DNA from 4 places in the Streptomyces sp. NPDC091972 genome. Region 4 is predicted to be linked to each of the others. Evidence: riboswitches for the same ligand, from Rfam matches in the RefSeq annotation. Region 4 holds a riboswitch; each other region holds the start of a gene.

Region 1 (4,416 bases), on a different contig from region 4:
CGCGAGGTGACCGCTGCGGAACAGCACTCCGTGCCGCACCCGCCGCCCGTCCGCCGTCGGCAGTCCGCCCACGTCGCGGAAGTTCCGGACTCCTGCCAGTTCGGGTTCGGTCGACGGGATCTGCTGCGTCACGGGGGCTCCTCCCAGCCGGGCTCCGCCGACGCGGCTCGTCGGCGGGGCACGTCCTCGACGATACGACATGGATTCCTGGGCCAATGAGTTGTCCACAGGGCCGGTAATGACTTGTCCACAGCCATTGCAGCCAGGGCCGTCCGCCCTTGATGATGTTGGGGCCTGAGCGCCCCTGTTGGCACCTGTTCGGATCTGTGAGGAAGCACCATGCTGGAGATCGCCGAGAACGGCCGTACGTGGATTCTGTCCGGGCCGGCCAGCAGTTACGCCCTGCACCTCACCGCCGAGGACGAGCTGCTGCACCTGCACTGGGGGCCGAGGATCGCCCTGGCCGACGCCGAGGCCCTCGCCGTGAGTCCGCTGCCCGAGTACTGGCCCTTCGAGTCCCCGCTGGACGGCCGCGAGGAGTACCCCGTCGAGGGCGGTCCCCGCTTCACCCGACCCGCCCTGTCCGTCCGCACCGACGAGCGGCGCGGCACCGAGTGGAGCTTCGAGGCGTACGACACCGAGGGCGACGAGCTGCGGCTGCGGTTCCGCGACGGCGGACTCACCGTCACGCTGCACTACCGGATGCGCGACGACGTCCTGGAGCGCTGGGTGACCCTCGACAACCAGGGCCCGGCCCCGGTCGAGCTGCTGCGCGCCGACTCCGCCACCTGGACCCTGCCCGACCGCGAGGACGGCTGGCGGCTCTCCCAGCTGCACGGCCGCTGGGCCGCCGAGTCCCTGCTCACCCGAACCCCCCTCACCTACGGCGAGAAGGTCATCGGCAGCCGTCGCGGCCACACCGGGCACCAGCACCTGCCGTGGGTCGCGCTCGACACCGACGCCACCGAGGAGCGGGGCGAGGTCTACGGCGTCGCCCTCGGCTGGTCGGGTTCCTGGCGCATCGCCGTGGCGCAACTGCCCGACGCGCGCGTGCAGATCACCGGCGGCGCCGGACACGACGACTCGGGGCTGCTCCGGCTGGCGGCCGGGGAGTCCTTCACGACGCCCGTCTTCGCGGGCCTCTGGAGCGACGCCGGCCACGGCGGCGCGAGCCGCGCCTGGCACGCCTACCAGCGGGCGTACGTCATCCCGGACGCGGACCAGGACCGGCCCGTGCTGTTCAACTCCTGGGAGGCCACGAACTTCGACATCTCCGAGGAGCAGCAGGGCACCCTCGCCCGGCGGGCCGCGGCGATCGGTGTCGAGCTGTTCGTGGTCGACGACGGCTGGTTCGGCGCCCGCACCAGCGACCGGGCCGGCCTCGGCGACTGGGTGCCCAACCCCGACCGGTTCCCCTCCGGCCTCAAGCCGCTCGGTGACCAGGTGCACGCGCTCGGCATGCAGTTCGGCATCTGGGTCGAGCCGGAGATGATCAACCCGGACAGTGAGCTGTACCGCGCCCACCCGGACTGGGTGCAGTTCCAGACAGGACGAAAGCGGACGGAGTTCCGCAACCAGCTCGTGCTGAACCTCGCGCGCGAGGACGTCCAGGAGTACCTCTGGGAGCAGCTCGACACCCTGCTCTCCTCGGCCCCGATCGACTACGTGAAGTGGGACTTCAACCGCTGCTTCACCGATGCGGGCTGGCCAGGCGACGCCTACCCGCAGCGCCTGTGGGTCGACCATGTGCGCGGCTTCTACGCCCTCCTGGACCGGTTGCGGGAGGCCCACCCGGGCGTGGCCTTCGAGTCCTGCTCCGGGGGTGGCGGCCGGATCGACCTCGGGGTGCTCAGCCGCACCGACCAGGTGTGGACCTCGGACAACACCGACCCCCTGGACCGGCTCGCCATCCAGCACGGCTTCAGCCAGATCCATCCCGCGCGAGTGATGGCCGCCTGGGTCACCGACAGCCCCAACACCCAGCTCAACGGCAGGGTGAGCTCGCTGCGGTTCCGGTTCGTGAGCGCCATGGCCGGAGTGCTGGGAGTCGGCGGGGACCTCACGGAGTGGACCGACGAGGAGCTTGCCGAAGCCCGTCGGTGGGTGGACCTCTACAAGGAGATCCGGCCCGTGGTGCAGCGCGGCGACCTCCACCGCCTGCGGCCTCCGAGGGGCGGGCTGAGCGCGGTGCAGTACGTCCTCGGGGACGAGACCGTCGTTCTCGCCTGGCTCCAGGCGCAGTCGTACGGCGAGCCCGTCCCCGCGCTGCGGCTGCGCGGACTGGACCCGACAGCGACGTATGAATGCCTCGAAACGGGTGAAGTGCACCGAGGGGGCGTACTGCTGCATCACGGACTTCGTACCGGTTTGCGCGGAGATCTCGATGCGGCTGTTATCCGGCTGCGCCTCATCTAGGGCATCTGTCCTGTTTGGTGCTTTGCGCCCAACTCCGCTCAGGATGAGGGGCCCTGTGAATTCGTGGCGTGAGCAGCGTCATATCCGTGACGGTGCGTCGCGCGTCATGTTCACGTAATTCATGGGCCCCTCAAGGGGATTTGGCTGGGTGAAGGGTGCCCTATTCACGCAGGGTGACCGGTAATTCCCATGAGGGATCAACGGAAACGCCCGCACGGGCAACCCCTCACTTGTCCCTTTGCGTCTTGCTCGTTTACGTTCGCCACCGATCCGGTCGGACGCCCAATCCTGCCGCCGAACGGATTCCGCACATCCACTCACCCGTGTACGGCAGGAGCGGGGGACCCACAGGCACAACCGCCTGTTCCGGTCTCCGGAACAGGCTAGGGGTCAAGTCGCGTCTCGGCGCGGCCGAGCATCTCCAGCTCGCACCCGACAGCTCACCTCGCAGGCGCCGGAGAGGAATTCGTCATGCCCGCGAAGGGTAAGCACCGCCGTCCGAAGTCCCAGCGCTTCGCCCGCTCGATCGCCGTCGCCGGAACCGGGGGCGCCGCGCTCGCCCTCCCGCTCATGGGGGCCACCGGAGCGCACGCCGCGCCTTCCCAGTCCGTTTCGGAAAAGGCCGTTCAGTCGCTTCCGGTCACGCAGAAGTCCGTTGAAAAGACGGCCGCGAAGAAGGACAGCGCGAAGACCGCGACCGTGCGCACCTATTCGGTGCGGGTCGGCGACTATCTCTCGAAGATCGCCGACGAGCAGCACGTCAGTGGTGGCTGGAAGAAGCTGTACGCCGAAAATCGTGAGGCCGTCGGTGACGACCCGTCGCTGATCCACCCCGGTCTGAAGCTCTCGATCGGCAAGAAGGCCAAGACGGGCGCCACGAAGTCCCAGTCGTCCTCTTCGTCTTCCTCGGCGAAGACCGAGAAGGCGAAGACCCAGAAGGCGGAGGCGAAGAAGTCCTCGTCCGCCAAGCCTGCGACCGCCACCCAGAGCACCCGGAGTGCGACCACCGCCGGCGGCTTCACGCTTCCGGTCAGCGGTGCCACCGTCGGCACCGGGTACCGCGTCTCGGGCAGCATGTGGTCCAGCGGCTACCACACCGGCGTCGACTTCGTCGTCCCGACCGGCACCTCCCTCAAGGCCGTGGGCGCGGGCACCGTCGTCTCCGCGGGCTGGGGCGGCGCCTACGGCAACCAGGTCGTCATCAAGCTGGCCGACGGCTACTACGCGCAGTACGCCCACCTGTCCCAGCTCTCCGTCTCGGCCGGCCAGGCCGTGACCGCGGGCCAGCAGATCGGCCTCTCGGGGGCGACCGGCAACGTGACCGGCCCGCACCTGCACTTCGAGATCCGCACCACGCCGGACTACGGCTCCGACGTGGACCCGGTCGCCTACCTCCGTTCGAAGGGCGTCGCCGTCGGCTGACGACGCCTCATGTGCCACCGAAGGCCGGACCCCGATCCCCGGGTCCGGCCTTCGGTGTGTGCGGGGAGAGCGCTGCGGCTGTACCGGCCTGCGGTTTCATGATCGCTTCGTTGCGTTCTTGTGGCGGGCGCGCTCGGGGCGTCGACAGGCGGGGGAGGGGCGGGGCACAGTGAACTCCATTGCCGCGCAAGCGCTTTCTGGGGATCCAGTCCCTGCACGAAAGGACCGTCCGCCATGACGACCACGCGTAGAGCCTTCGGAGCCCTCGCCGCCGGTGCCGCCCTGGCGGCCCTCGCCCCCGCGGCCCCCGCGAGCGCCGCGGGTGCCGCGCCTCGCCACCGCCGCCTCCTCGCCCATGACGACTTCCGGCACGGCCTCGCCCGCTGGGCCGTGGAACTGGAGCAGGGCGGCACGGTCACCGCGCGGCGCGGGATCCTGGAGGTCGACGTGCCGGCCGGTGCGACGATCTGGTTCCGGCAGCCGCTCGAAGGGCCGTACGTCCTGGAGTACACCGCCACGCCCGTGTCCGCGGGCGGGGTCAACGACCGGGTGTCCGACCTGAACAACTTCTGGAACGCG
Region 2 (4,416 bases), on a different contig from region 4:
CATCGACCGGCAGCTCCAGCAGGAGGCCGGCATGCCCCACCTGTACTACTCCATCCTTGCCAACCTCTCCGAGACCCCGGAGCGCCGGCTGCGGATGACCGAACTCGCCGAGGGGCTGAAGATCACCCGGCCCCGGCTGACGTACGCGGTCGCCCGGCTGGAGAAGGACGGGCTGGTGCGGCGCGAGAGCTGCCCCTCGGACAAGCGGGGCAGCGTCGCGGTCCTCACGGACGAGGGTATGGCGGTGCTGGAGCGGGCGGCGCCGGGACACGTGGAGACGGTCCGTGGCGCGCTGTTCGACCGGCTCACCCCGGAACAGGTGGGGCAGTTGGAGGAGATCTTCACGAGTGTCACCGCGGGACTCCAGGGGGAGGGCGGACCCGCCGAGGAGGTTCCGTGGCGCCGGCGGTCCTCCCCGTCCTGCTCCTGAGGGTGCGTGTGACGAGTGCCATAAAGGCGTTGCTTCAAATTTAAAGCATGAGGTAGGGTCTCGATCAGTAGGACTGCTTCAAAACTGAAGCAGATATGCCCACGGAGCGGAGTACCCGCATGCCCGACCTGCCCGCCGCCACCCAGCGCTCCCGCGTCCACGTCCCGCTGCGCTTCGGGGACGGCTACCGCGTCGACGCCGAGCTCGTCACCTTCCACGGCCTGGCCGACGGGCGGGAGCACCTCGCCGTCGTCCTCGGCGACCCCGCCCCCGGCACCGTCCCGCTGGTGCGGCTGCACTCCGAGTGCCTCACCGGTGACGTCTTCGGCTCCGCCCGCTGCGACTGCGGCCCGCAACTGCGCGAGGCGGTCGAGCGCATAGCCGAGCGCGGCGGCGTCCTGCTCTACCTCCGCCAGGAGGGCCGCGGCATCGGCCTCTACAACAAGCTCGACGCGTACGCCCTCCAGGACCAGGGTCTCGACACCTACGCCGCGAACACCGCGCTGGGCCTGCCCGAGGACGCCCGCGACTACACGGCGGCCGCGCAGATGCTGACCGCCCTGGGCATCGGCGAACTCGACCTGCTCTCCAACAACCCCGACAAGGCGGGTCAGTTGAGGGACCTCGGGATCGGCGTCCACGACCGCGTCCCGACCGGCGTCTTCACCACCGCCCACAACGTCCGCTACCTCCGCGCGAAGGTCCTCCAGACCCAGCACACGCTGCCGCTGGGCGAGTTGACGGAGCTCGGGGTCGGCTGACGGCCGCCCGGGCGGGTGCTCACTCGCCGGAGCCGCCCGCACCGCCCTCGTGGTCCCGCACCCAGTTCCGGTGGGCGCCCGAGCCCTCGCGGCCGGGCGAGAGCCTCAGCACGGTCCCGTCGTCGATCTGCTCCAGGCTCGTCACCACGTAGCGGGAGCCCGTGTGCACCGCCAGCCTGATGCTGCCGTTGCCGAACTCCGTCACCCGCAGCGTCCGGCCGCCGGAGAGCGGGATGTCCCGCTTCCCGATCTCCGCCGGCCGCCCGTCGGCTGCCGTCATGTCCCCTCCTCGTTCCTGTGAGGAGCGCCACGGTACGCCGCTCCGCGCGGCCACCGGGGCCCCTGGAACAACCCTGGCGCGAACCACCTCGCGGATGACGTATGCTGGTCACACAACGACGCGGGGTGGAGCAGCTCGGTAGCTCGCTGGGCTCATAACCCAGAGGTCGCAGGTTCAAATCCTGTCCCCGCTACTGAAGGCTCAGGGCCGGAATCCAGTGAATGGGTTCCGGCCCTGAGTGTTTGTGCGTCCGCGCCCGGCCGGAGGGTTCGCAGCGGCCTTCGTCACGCCGGGTGAGCGGATGGGCGCCCTCCGCATAGCGACTGACACACCGTCAACACCCCTGTGCCGTCTGAGTCGTGGTCAACTCGCCCGTTTTTCACCGTTCATGGGCCGTAAGTCCAGCGGGATTTCGTTAATGATCAAGCGGAACAGCTTGGAATCGGGCCCCCGGGTCTATTAACGTTCGATAACGCAGCGCGGTCGTCCCAGCCGTCACAAGAGACGGCTCCGTGCTCACGCGCCGAATTCCGCAAGGGAACCGGGGAACCACCACCTTGGGGTGAATCGCTCGTAGTCCGCCGTGGCAGCACGGTGGATATACGCGCGTAGGAGACCTTCCTGCTCCGAACCCGTCAGCTAACCCGGTAGGCGAGAAGGAAGGAAAGGAGTGCGCCCACGTGGCGTCCAACCCGCCTGCCCCCGAGGCGCCGTACGTTCCGAGCGACACCCTCGTGTACGGCGGCTACCGTGCCGACGACGAGGCTCCGCTCGGCGAGTGGAACCCGACCGCGGACTCCCTCGCTCCCGTACGAGGCCGGCATCGCGTAGCAAAGCAGCGTGGCGGCGGATTCGCCCGTAGCTCCACCGTCCTGGGCGTCGGCGTCATAGCCGCGGTCAGCGCGGGCGGGATGGCCAGCGCCAACACCGGCAAGCCGCCGGTCTCCATCTCGATGCCGGACCTGCCCAACGTGGGCTCGCTCATCTCGGACGACTCCGACCCGGCCGCCGCCGACACGAGCGCCTTCAGCAGCGTCGGCGCCACCACCGCCGGCACCGCCGAGGGCGCCTCGGACGCCGGTGAGGCACTGCGCTCGCGCATCCTGGCCCAGGCCGAGGTGCAGCAGGACCAGATCGACACCAAGGCCGCCCAGGCCGTCGCGGACGCCGCCCAGAAGGAGGCCGACGCGGCCGCCGCCAAGGCGGAGAAGGAAGCCCAGGAGAAGGCCGCCGCCGCCAAGAAGAAGGCGGAGGAGGAGGCCGCGAAGAAGGCCGAGGCGGAGCGCCTGGCCGAGCTCGCCAAGCAGTACACGCTGCCGACCTCGTCGTACACCATCACCTCGACCTTCGGTCAGGCCGGTTCCCTGTGGTCCTCCGGCTACCACACGGGCCTCGACTTCGCCGCCCCCACGGGCACGCTCATCAAGGCGGTCCACAGCGGCACCATCACGGAGGCCGGCTGGGCCGGCTCCTACGGCTACCGCACGATCCTCACCCTCGACGACGGCACCGAGCTGTGGTTCTGCCACCAGTCCTCGATCAGCGTCAGCGTCGGCCAGAAGGTCGCCACCGGTGACGTCATCGGCCGCGTGGGCGCCACGGGCAACGTGACCGGCGCGCACCTGCACCTGGAGGTCCACCCGGGCGGCTCCGCCGACGGGATCGACCCGATGGCGTGGCTGCGCGGCAAGGGTCTCAACCCCTGACCCTCCCCCGCGAACTCCGACAGCCCTGACGACGTCCCCCCGACGTCAGGGCTGTCGGTGTGTCGGAGCAGCCGACCCCGCTTGTTTGCGAGGACTTTGCGGCCGTGCCGGAAGGCCGGCGTCCGGCACTGGCGTTGACGTATGGCATGACTTCTCTTCGCAAGCTCGGCTCCTCCGGCCTCGAGGTCTTCCCGCTCTCCCTCGGCGGCAACGTGTTCGGCTGGACCGCCGACGAGGCCACCTCGTTCGCCGTCCTCGACGCCTACACCGCGGCCGGCGGCAACTTCCTCGACACGGCCGACTCGTACTCGGCATGGGTGGACGGCAACTCCGGTGGCGAGTCCGAGACCATCATCGGAAAGTGGCTGGCGGCCCGCGGCAACCGCGACGACGTCCTCATCGCCACGAAGGTCAGCCAGCACCCCGACTACCCGGGCCTGAGCGCGGCGAACATCAAGGCGGCGGCGGACGCCTCGCTGCGCCGCCTCGGCACCGACCGCATCGACCTGTACTACACCCACTACGACAAGCCGGAGACACCCGTCGAGGAGATCATCGGCGCGCTGGACGAGCTGGTGAAGGCGGGCAAGGTACGGGCGATCGGAGCCTCCAACATCTCCGCCGCGCGCCTTGCGGAGTCCCTCGACTTCTCCGACCGCGAGGGCCTCGCGCGCTACACCGCCCTCCAGCCCCACTACAACCTCGTCTCGCGGGACACCTACGAGGGCGAACTCCAGGCCGTCGCCTCCCGGCAGGGTCTCGCCGCCGTCCCGTACTTCGCCCTCGCCTCCGGGTTCCTCACCGGCAAGTACCGCGTCGGCGAGACCGTGGAGAGCCGGCGCAGCGCGGGTGCCGCCAAGCACCTGGAGACCGAGCGCGGCCGGAAGGTGCTCGCGGCGCTCGACGACATCGCCGAGTCCCACACCGTCCCGGTCGCCACGGTCGCCCTCGCCTGGCTCGCCGCCCAGCCGACGGTCGCGGCCCCGATCGCGTCCGCCCGCACGGTGGAGCAGCTCCCGGCGCTGCTGAGGGTGGCGGAGCTGACCCTGACGGAGGAGGAGCTGGGGCGCCTGACGGAGGCGTCGGCGTAAGGGGAGGCCGGCCTACGTCCGGTACGGGTTGTACGCGGGGTAGGGCACCGCGTGCGCCGGGTGGACCGGGTGCGCCTGCTGGGCGGGGTGGGGCGGGTGGCCGTACACCCCGTACACCGGCCAGGGCGGCGCGGCCACCGGTACCGGG
Region 3 (4,416 bases), on a different contig from region 4:
TACGCGGCTGAAGGTGCGTCCCCATGGCCCGTCCCGGCGATGCCGGTGACGGATGTCACTACCCGGCGCGGTGGACCACCGCGTCGCACAGCTCCATCAGCGCCGCCTTCGCGTCGCACTCCCGCAGCGGGGCCAGGGCCGCGCGCGCGTCCTCCGCGTAGCGCACGGTGTCCCGGCGGGCCTGCTCCAGCGCGGGGTGGGTGCGCAGGGCCGCCAGTGCCCTCGCGTGCCGGGTGTCGTCCGAGAGGTCGGAGTCGAGCAGCTCGCACAGGGCGATGTCGTCGGCCAGGCCGAGCCGGGCGGCGCGCTCCCGCAGTCGCAGGACCGGCATGGTCGGGATGCCCTCGCGCAGGTCCGTGCCCGGTGTCTTGCCGGACTCGTGGGAGTCGGAGGCGATGTCGAGGACGTCGTCGGCCAGCTGGAAGGCGACGCCGAGGCGCTCGCCGTACTGGGTCAGGACGTCCACGACCGTCTCGTCGGCGCCCGACATCATCGCGCCGAAGCGGCACGAGACCGCGACGAGCGAGCCCGTCTTGCCGCCGAGCACGTCCAGGTAGTGCTCGACCGGGTCCCGGCCGTCCTGCGGTCCGGCCGTCTCCAGGATCTGGCCGGTGACCAGGCGCTCGAACGCCTCCGACTGCACCCGGACCGCCTCCGGTCCGAGGTCGGCCAGGATGTGCGAGGCGCGGGCGAACAGGAAGTCGCCGGTCAGCACGGCCACCGAGTTGCCCCAGCGGGTGTTGGCGCTGTCGACGCCCCGCCGGACCTCGGCCTCGTCCATGACGTCGTCGTGGTACAGCGTGGCGAGGTGGGTCAGCTCCACCACCACGGCCGACGGCACCACGCCCGGGGCGTAGGGGTCCCCGAACTGGGCGGCGAGCATCACGAGCAGCGGCCGGAAGCGCTTTCCGCCCGCGCGCACCAGGTGCTGGGCGGCCTCCGTGATGAAGGGGACCTCGCTCTTGGTGGCCTCGAGCAGTCCCTCCTCGACAGCCGCCAATCCGGCCTGGACATCGGCTTCCAGAGCCTGGTCCCGCACGCTCAGCCCGAACGGCCCGACGACGGTCACGAGGGGTCTCCTGTCTGCTGGTGTCTACTGGCGGTTACGCGAAATGTCGATAGGTCGCTGCCATCACTCAAGTCAGCGTATCCGGTCACCTTTGGATCACCGATAGCGCCCGCCCCGTCCATGCCAGGCGCTATCGGATCACGACCGGTATGTTTTTGATCACCTGAAAAGAACGGCTATCAATCTATTTGTAGGTAAGTAGCCGCCTTCGTCGTGAAACCGGTGCCCTGAGACCGACAGGACCCGCCGATGCGGGCCGCTCACCACGGAACCGGTACCCGCGATCCTCGAATACCTGCCCGGCCGGACGGCACCCTGCGACCGGCAGCGCCGGCCCTGGTGCGACGGCCGGGTCGGCATGTCCGGCGGCCCCGGCTCCCTCCGGACATGCACGCGGGGGCGGCGGCGCCGCTCGCCCGGCTCGACCGTCAGACCCGCGACCAGGTGAGGGGGCGGACTTCGCCACCTCCGGTGCGGCTAGGTGGTCTTCCGGTGGGCGTGGGAGAAGCGCATCCCACGGGCAGCCGGTTGCACATGAGTTGGTGCTTCTTGACCGTTTTACACCTCTTGCGTTCGGCTGTGACTTGGCCCACTCGGGCAGGCGGGTCGGCGGACATCCGGAATCCTGCGATCCGCCTTCTACCGTGCGCGAGTTGAGACTTGGCGAACGCAAAGGATCAAGTGCCTCAAATCTCCCTCACCAAGGTCAACAGGCACCCCATGTGAATTCGCCACTTGTTCCGGACATGTGCTCTCGCATACGTTCCCGGCCTGTCGGACGGACGCCGAATCCTGCCACCGCCCGTACACCCACCGAGAACCATGGCAGGAGCGGGGGAACCAGGTAAGTCGCCGGAACGGTCGTCTTCGGACATACCGGTACGGCTCGGGGTGAAGTCACGCCTTTCGTAGGTGTGTCCGGGCATCTCCCGCCCGAACCCGACAGCTCACCTCGCAGGCGACGGAGAGGAACTTCGCCATGCCCGCTGCCGCTCAGCACCGCCGTCCCCGCACCAGCCGTCTCGCCCGCAAGCTCGCCGTCGCCGGGACCGGAGTCGCCGTCCTGGCCCTGCCGCTCATCGGCGCGACCAGCGCCTCCGCGGCCACCCCGCCCCAGCAGACCGCGACCACGCTGGGCTACCCCAACACCCTCGACGGCTGGATCCGGGCCTCCCTCGCCGTCATGGCGGAGCACGGCATCCCCGGCTCCTACGACGGCATCTACCGCAACGTCATCCGTGAGTCCTCCGGCAACCCCTACGCCATCAACCTCTGGGACTCCAACGCGGCCGCCGGCACGCCCTCCAAGGGCCTGCTCCAGGTGATCGACCCGACCTTCGCCGCGTACCACGTGGCCAACACCTCGTGGGACCCGTACGACCCGGTGGCGAACATCACCGCGGCCTGCAACTACGCGGCCCAGCGGTACGGATCCATCGACAACGTGTTCGGCGCGTACTAGGGACTACGCCCGCGGGAAGAGTCGTTCGAGGACGACGGCGATGCCGTCGTCCTCGTTCGACAGGGTCACCTCGTCGGCCACGGCCTTGAGTTCGGGGTGGGCGTTGGCCATCGCCACCCCGCGGGCCGCCCAGTCGAACATGGGGATGTCGTTGGGCATGTCCCCGAAGGCGATCGTCACCTCGGGTCCCAGTCCCAGGTGTTCGGCGGCGAGTGCGAGGCCCGTCGCCTTGGTGACGCCGCATGGCTGGAGTTCGACGGTCCCGGGCCCCGACATGGTGACCGTCGCCAGCGAACCCACCACCGAGCGCGCGGTGCCCGCCAACTCGTCGTCGGACAGGTACGGGTGGCGCAGCAGCACCTTGCTGATCGGCTCGCACCACAGGTCGTCGCGTCGGCCGACCCGCACGGCGGGCAGGGTCGGATGGGGCATCAGATAGCCCGGCTCGATGAGCGTGAGCCCGTCGACCCCGTCCTGGTCCACGGCCGCGTACACCTGCCCGACCTCCGCCTCGATCTTGCCGAGCGCGGTCTCGGCCAGTTCCCGGTCCAGGTTCACCGACCAGAGCAGACGGTCCGCGCCGGCGTCGTACACCTGCGCGCCCTGTCCGCACACCGCGAGCCCCGTGCTGCCGAGGTCGTCGAGCAGCGGGCGCACTCTGGGCGCCGGCCGTCCCGTCACGACGAGATGCCGGGCTCCCCCCGCGGCCACCCGCGCGAGCACGGCCAACGACCGGTCGGAGAGGGTGTCGTCGGCGCGCAGCAGCGTGCCGTCCAGGTCGGTGGCGATGAGTGAATATGCGGGGGAGGCGGCCATGATCAGAGAATACGGATGGTTGGCCCCTCCGACTCGACGCGAACCGGACGGCTCCTGCTTTCACATCCGTTGACGGCAGTTCCGCTTCCGGGGCCTCGGCGGCAGGGCCCGGCGAAGGCCGGCGGACCCCGTCGGGCGCGGGCTTTCCGCGCCGCCGACGGGCTACGCCGAGTCCCGCACCACCAGTTCGGTCGGGAGGATCACCCCGGCCGTGTCCTCGCCGGCGATCTGGGCGAGGAGCATGCGGACCATCTCGGCGCTGATGCGGTCGAAGGGCTGGCGCATGGTGGTCAGGGCCGGGGCGATCGCGGTGGCCGCCGGTGAGTCGTCGAAGCCGCCGACAGCGATGTCCTCCGGGACCGAACGCCCGGCCTGCTGGAGGACGCCCACGACGCCCAGGGCCATGAGGTCGGAGGCGACGAACACCGCGTCCATGTCCGGGGCCTGGGCGAGCAGGCGGCGGGCGGCCCGTTCGCCACCGCTGCGCCGGAAGTCGCCCTCGACGACGAGCTCCGGGTCGTAGGGCAGGCCCGCCTCCGCGAGCACGTCCCGGTAGCCGGCCAGCCGGTCGGGGCCGCCCGGCATGTCCAGCGGCCCGGTGACCATGCCGACGCGGCGCCGGCCACCCGCGAGGAGGTGGCGGACCATGTCCTGTGCGCCCTCCCGGTCGGCCGCGGCCACGTAACTCACCTTGGTGCCCCGCCCGATCGGCTTGCCGCAGACCACCAACGGGATCCCGGCGTCGTGCAGTTCGGCCGCGACCGGGTCGCCGCTGTGGTTGGACAGCAGCAGCACACCGTCGACGTGACCCGAGGTGATGTACCGGGTCAGCCGGCGCCGGTCGTCGTCGCTCTCGGCGAGCATCAGCAGCAGCGGGATGTCGTGCTGGGCGAGCCGCTCGGTGCAACCGCGCAGCAGGACGTTGAAGTTGGGGTCCTCGAAGAACTTCTCCTGCGGTTCGGTCAGCAGGAACGCCACCGAGTCCGAGCGGCCCGTGCTGAGGCTGCGGGCGTGCCGGTTGACCACGTAACCGGTCTTCCTGATGGCGGTCTCGACCGACCGCCGGGCG
Region 4 (4,416 bases):
GCGCCGCAGGGGTACGGAGTCCTCGGGGTTGGCGAGGACGCGCAGGTAGGCCAGGACGTCCCGGACCTCCTTGCGCTCGTAGAAGCGGACGCCGCCGACGACCTTGTAGGGCAGGCCGACGCGGATGAAGACCTCTTCGAAGACACGGGACTGCGCGTTGGTGCGGTAGAAGACGGCGACGTCGCCGGCCTTCGCCTCGCCCGCGTCGGTGAGGCGGTCTATCTCGTCGGCGACGAACTGCGCCTCGTCGTGCTCGGTGTCTGCGACATAGCCGGTGATGCGCGCGCCCGCGCCCGCGTTGGTCCACAGGTTCTTGGGGCGGCGGGACTCGTTGCGCTCGATGACGGCGTTGGCGGCGGTGAGGATCGTCTGGGTGGAGCGGTAGTTCTGCTCCAGCAGGATCGTCGTCGCGTCCGGGTAGTCCTCCTCGAACTGGAGGATGTTGCGGATGGTCGCACCGCGGAAGGCGTAGATCGACTGGTCGGCGTCACCGACGACACACAGCTCGGCGGGCGGCAGGTCCTGCTCGCTCGGCGGTACGTCCACCGGGTGCTCGGAGGTCCCGACCAGCTCTCTGACCAGGGCGTACTGTGCGTGGTTGGTGTCCTGGTACTCGTCGACGAGGACGTGCCGGAAGCGGCGGCGGTAGTGCTCGGCGACGTCGGGGAACGCCCGGAGCAGGTTGACCGTCGTCATGATCAGGTCGTCGAAGTCGAGGGCGTTGGCCTCGCGGAGCCGCGACTGGTACATGGCGTAGGCCTGCGCGAGGGTCTTCTCGAAGCCGTCCGTGGCCTGGGCGGCGAAGTCCTCCTCGTCGATCAGCTCGTTCTTCAGGTTGCTGATCTTGGCGCTGAAGGACTTCGGCGGGTACCGCTTGGGGTCGAGGTCCAGGTCGCGGCAGACCAGGGCCATGAGCCGCTTGGAGTCGGCGGCGTCGTAGATCGAGAACGACGAGGTGAACCCGAGCTTCTTCGACTCCTTGCGCAGGATCCGCACGCAGGCGCTGTGGAAGGTCATGACCCACATCGCGTTCGCGCGCGGGCCGACGAGCTGCTCGACGCGCTCCTTCATCTCGCCCGCGGCCTTGTTGGTGAAGGTGATCGCGAGGATCTGGCCGGGGTGGACATGGCGCTCGCCGAGGAGGTGGGCGATGCGGTGGGTGAGCACCCGGGTCTTGCCGGAGCCGGCGCCGGCCACGATGAGCAGGGGGCTGCCGGAGTGCACGACGGCCGCGCGCTGGTTCTCGTTCAGCCCCTCCAGGAGGGCGGCCGGGTCCACCACGGGGCGCGGGGCGCCGTCGCGGTAGTAGGCGTCCCGGTCCGGGGGCACGTCGAACTTCCCGCCGAACAGGTCGTGCGGGACCTGCTCCGGCACGTGCTCGTCCTCGGGCGGCGGCGGGGGTTCCTCCGCGTGCCCGCGAGGGGCCTGGAGGTCCGCCAGGAAGCTGTCGTCAAAGAGGCTGCTCATCGCTCTCCGAGTCTAGGGTGCCCCACTGACAGACCGCCGCCGCCCCGAGAACATCGCCCGAATCACCGCCCCACCCCGGCCGCCGGAAGCCGCCCCGGAAACGGGCGGGCGTCACCACTCCGACCAATGCGCCAGGTGCTGATAAATCACCGCACAACGACCGCGCGGAACGGCGCCTGGGACGAAGGTCACGAAAATGTATCGGGCATATCGAACATCAACCTTCACACGCGCCACACCGGTTGGCTACCGTTCCCGCAGGCCGTACGACCCCCTCCGGCGAACGTCGCCGGGCCGCACGGCCTCCGCCGAGTCCGCAGCGCCGCCGCGCGCCCGGAGCCGGGGACCCACCGAACCTGGGGTGAATCGGCCGCCTCCCGCGCGGGGAGAGCCGTAGGGCAAACCTTCCGACGCACGACGCCCGAACCCGACAGCTAACTCGGCAGGCGGAGCACGGAAGGAGTCGCCTCCCTTGGCGTCGCACCGCAAGTCGCGTCCCGCCGGTACGCGCGTGGCAGGCATACGGACCCCGGCCCTCGCGACGGCCGCCCTGACCTCCGTGGCCCTGCTGTCCCAGTCGGCGAACGCCGCGCCGGCCGATGACAAGCCGAGTCTCGAAGAGGTCGAGAAGAAGGTCGACGACCTCTACCGCCAGGCCGAGTCGGCGACCGACAACTACAACGCGGCCAAGGAGAAGACGGCCAGGCAGCGCAAGCAGGTCGACACGCTCCTCGACGACGTCGCCCGGCGCACCCAGAAGCTCAACGAGGCGCGGGAGGAGCTCGGCGCGTTCGCCGCGGCCCAGTACCGCACCGGCGCCGCCGCGCCCGACACGGCGACCTTCCTGCTCGCGGACACCCCGCAGGACTACTTCGACCAGACCCAGCTCATGGGCCGCCTGACCAGCCGCCAGAAGGGCGCGGTCGACGACTACGTCACCGAGCAGTCGGACACGATGAAGAAGCGCCAGGAGGCCTCCCAGAGCCTCCAGGCGCTCACCGAGACGCAGAGCGACCTGAGGACCGCCAAGGCGACCGTCCAGAAGAAGCTCGCCGACGCGCGGGAGCTGCTGTCCGAGCTGACGGCCCAGGAGAAGGCGCGTTTCGCGGCGATCGAGCAGCGCAGGCAGCAGGAGGCGGCTCGCAAGGCGGCGGAGCTCGCGCAGCAGCAGGCGGCGGCGCAGAAGGCCGCACAGGAGACCGCGCAGGAGACCGCCGCCCCGCAGGACACGGCCTCGACGGCGCCCGACTCCTCGTACGCCACCAAGGCCGCCAAGGCCCTCGCGTTCGCCCGGGCGCAGATCGGCAAGCCGTACGTCTGGGGCGCCACCGGCCCCGACTCCTACGACTGCTCAGGGCTCACCCAGGCCGCCTGGAAGGCCGCCGGCGTCGACCTCCCCCGCGTCACCTACGACCAGGTCAACGCCGGCACCACGGTCTCCCTGGCCGACGCCCAGCCCGGTGACCTGGTCTTCTTCTACGACGACATCAGCCACGTCGGCCTCTACATCGGCAACGGCATGATGATCCACGCTCCCAAGCCGGGCGCGTACGTCCGCGAGGAGTCGATCTACTACGACGGCGAGTCGGCGATCCACAGCGTGGTCCGCCCGGCCTGAGCCCGGCGCTCGGAGTTCCGTCCCGCCCCGCGCCGCCCCGGGACCCGCACTCGCGTGCATTTCACGCGCGCGCGTGCGCGCCCCGCCGCCACGGCGCGGGGCGCTTCCTAGCATCGCCCCATGCCCGGTACCTCCCAGCACTCCGCCCAGCGCATCCGGTGGGCGCAGCGCCCGCCCGCGGTCGGGGCCGCGGTGCTGGCGACCGGCATCCTGTCGGTCGGGCTCCGTCTGACCGGCCACGAGACGCTGTCCCGCATCGCCCTGGTGCTCGGATGCGCGGCCTGGCTCGGGCTGGCCGCCGACTTCGCCGTACGACTGCTGCGGCAGCGCGCGCGATGGGTCGCGGACGCCGGGACACCGGGCGCCCTGACGGCCGTGGCGGCGACCACCGTGCTCGGCACCCGCTTCTCCCTGCTGAGCCGGCAGGCCCTCGCCGAGGCGCTGCTGACCCTGTCCGCCCTGCTGTGGCCGCCGCTGATCACGCTGGTCATGAGGCACTGGAGGCCGCGGATGCCCGGCGGGGTGTTCCTGTGCTGCGTGGCCACCCAGGGCCTCGCGGTCCTCGGTGCCACCCTCGCGGCGGCCGAGTCCGCGGCCTGGCTCGCGCACACCGCGCTGGTCCTGTTCTGGCTCGGCCTGGTCCTCTACGGCATCGCGCTGTTCCGCTTCGACCTGCGCCAGGTCCTGGAGGGACCGGGCGACCAGTGGATCGCGGGCGGCGCGCTCGCCGTCTCGGCGCTCGCCGGCTCCGAACTCCTCGCCGCCGACAGCGTGCGCCTGTACCTGTGGAACGACGACGACCGCGCAGTCCTGCGCGCGGTGACCCTCACCCTGTTGGTGCTCGGCCTGGCCTGCTACGCCGTACTGCTGGCCGCCGAGTTCGTACGGCCCCGCACGCGTTACGACGTGCGCCGCTGGGCCACCGTGTTCCCGATGGGGATGACGGCGGTCGCGACGCTGTCGGTCTCCGCCGCCGTGGACGTCCCGTGGCTCGGCACGCCCGGTGAGGTGCTGCTGTGGATCTCCGTGGCGGCCTGGTCGGCCGTCGCGGCGGGGGCGGTCGGCTCCGCCCGGGCGGCCGTCAGGTCCAGAGCACCGCGATGAAGACGTTGGCCGTGGTCAGCGCGCCGACCAGGCCGAACAGGCTCTTGTCCACCTTCTCGTCGTCCCGCTTCACATAGACGAGGCCGAGGATCACGATCAGCAGAGCCAGCTTGACGCCGATCTTGATGTTGTTGACGTGCTGGTCGTCGGCCTGGTTGAGGCCGACCAGGATGACCCCGGTGACCAGCATCGTCGCGGCACCGTGCAGCATCGCGGGGACGAACCGG

The links. Region 4 has a riboswitch for cyclic di-AMP ahead of ACIQJT_RS29480 (NlpC/P60 family protein). Riboswitches for the same ligand answer to the same signal wherever they lie in the genome.
Region 1: it holds a riboswitch for cyclic di-AMP, as region 4 does, so the genes downstream of both, ACIQJT_RS00975 (peptidoglycan DD-metalloendopeptidase family protein) here and ACIQJT_RS29480 (NlpC/P60 family protein) in region 4, are expected to answer to the same signal.
Region 2: it holds a riboswitch for cyclic di-AMP, as region 4 does, so the genes downstream of both, ACIQJT_RS39005 (M23 family metallopeptidase) here and ACIQJT_RS29480 (NlpC/P60 family protein) in region 4, are expected to answer to the same signal.
Region 3: it holds a riboswitch for cyclic di-AMP, as region 4 does, so the genes downstream of both, ACIQJT_RS39445 (transglycosylase SLT domain-containing protein) here and ACIQJT_RS29480 (NlpC/P60 family protein) in region 4, are expected to answer to the same signal.

The regions. Positions count from the first base shown of each region.
Region 1 covers NZ_JBIVSV010000001.1:215,981-220,396, forward strand. Annotated here, with positions in the region: gene ACIQJT_RS00965 (tyrosine-protein phosphatase) at 1-132, opposite strand, end outside; gene ACIQJT_RS00970 (alpha-galactosidase) at 340-2,415, shown strand; cyclic di-AMP (ydaO/yuaA leader) riboswitch at 2,712-2,882, shown strand; gene ACIQJT_RS00975 (peptidoglycan DD-metalloendopeptidase family protein) at 2,887-3,837, shown strand; gene ACIQJT_RS00980 (DUF6250 domain-containing protein) at 4,072-4,416, shown strand, end outside.
Region 2 covers NZ_JBIVSV010000020.1:20,473-24,888, reverse strand. Annotated here, with positions in the region: gene ACIQJT_RS39025 (MarR family transcriptional regulator) at 1-430, shown strand, start outside; gene ribA (GTP cyclohydrolase II) at 550-1,191, shown strand; gene ACIQJT_RS39015 (hypothetical protein) at 1,211-1,471, opposite strand; tRNA gene ACIQJT_RS39010 (tRNA-Met) at 1,591-1,664, shown strand; cyclic di-AMP (ydaO/yuaA leader) riboswitch at 1,983-2,140, shown strand; gene ACIQJT_RS39005 (M23 family metallopeptidase) at 2,152-3,177, shown strand; gene ACIQJT_RS39000 (aldo/keto reductase) at 3,324-4,268, shown strand; gene ACIQJT_RS38995 (PrsW family intramembrane metalloprotease) at 4,281-4,416, opposite strand, start outside.
Region 3 covers NZ_JBIVSV010000021.1:103-4,518, forward strand. Annotated here, with positions in the region: gene ACIQJT_RS39440 (polyprenyl synthetase family protein) at 59-1,069, opposite strand; cyclic di-AMP (ydaO/yuaA leader) riboswitch at 1,843-2,043, shown strand; gene ACIQJT_RS39445 (transglycosylase SLT domain-containing protein) at 2,049-2,531, shown strand; gene ACIQJT_RS39450 (HAD family hydrolase) at 2,535-3,347, opposite strand; gene ACIQJT_RS39455 (LacI family DNA-binding transcriptional regulator) at 3,510-4,416, opposite strand, start outside.
Region 4 covers NZ_JBIVSV010000011.1:151,684-156,099, forward strand. Annotated here, with positions in the region: gene pcrA (DNA helicase PcrA) at 1-1,467, opposite strand, end outside; cyclic di-AMP (ydaO/yuaA leader) riboswitch at 1,764-1,931, shown strand; gene ACIQJT_RS29480 (NlpC/P60 family protein) at 1,940-3,085, shown strand; gene ACIQJT_RS29485 (tellurite resistance/C4-dicarboxylate transporter family protein) at 3,206-4,189, shown strand; gene ACIQJT_RS29490 (hypothetical protein) at 4,167-4,416, opposite strand, start outside.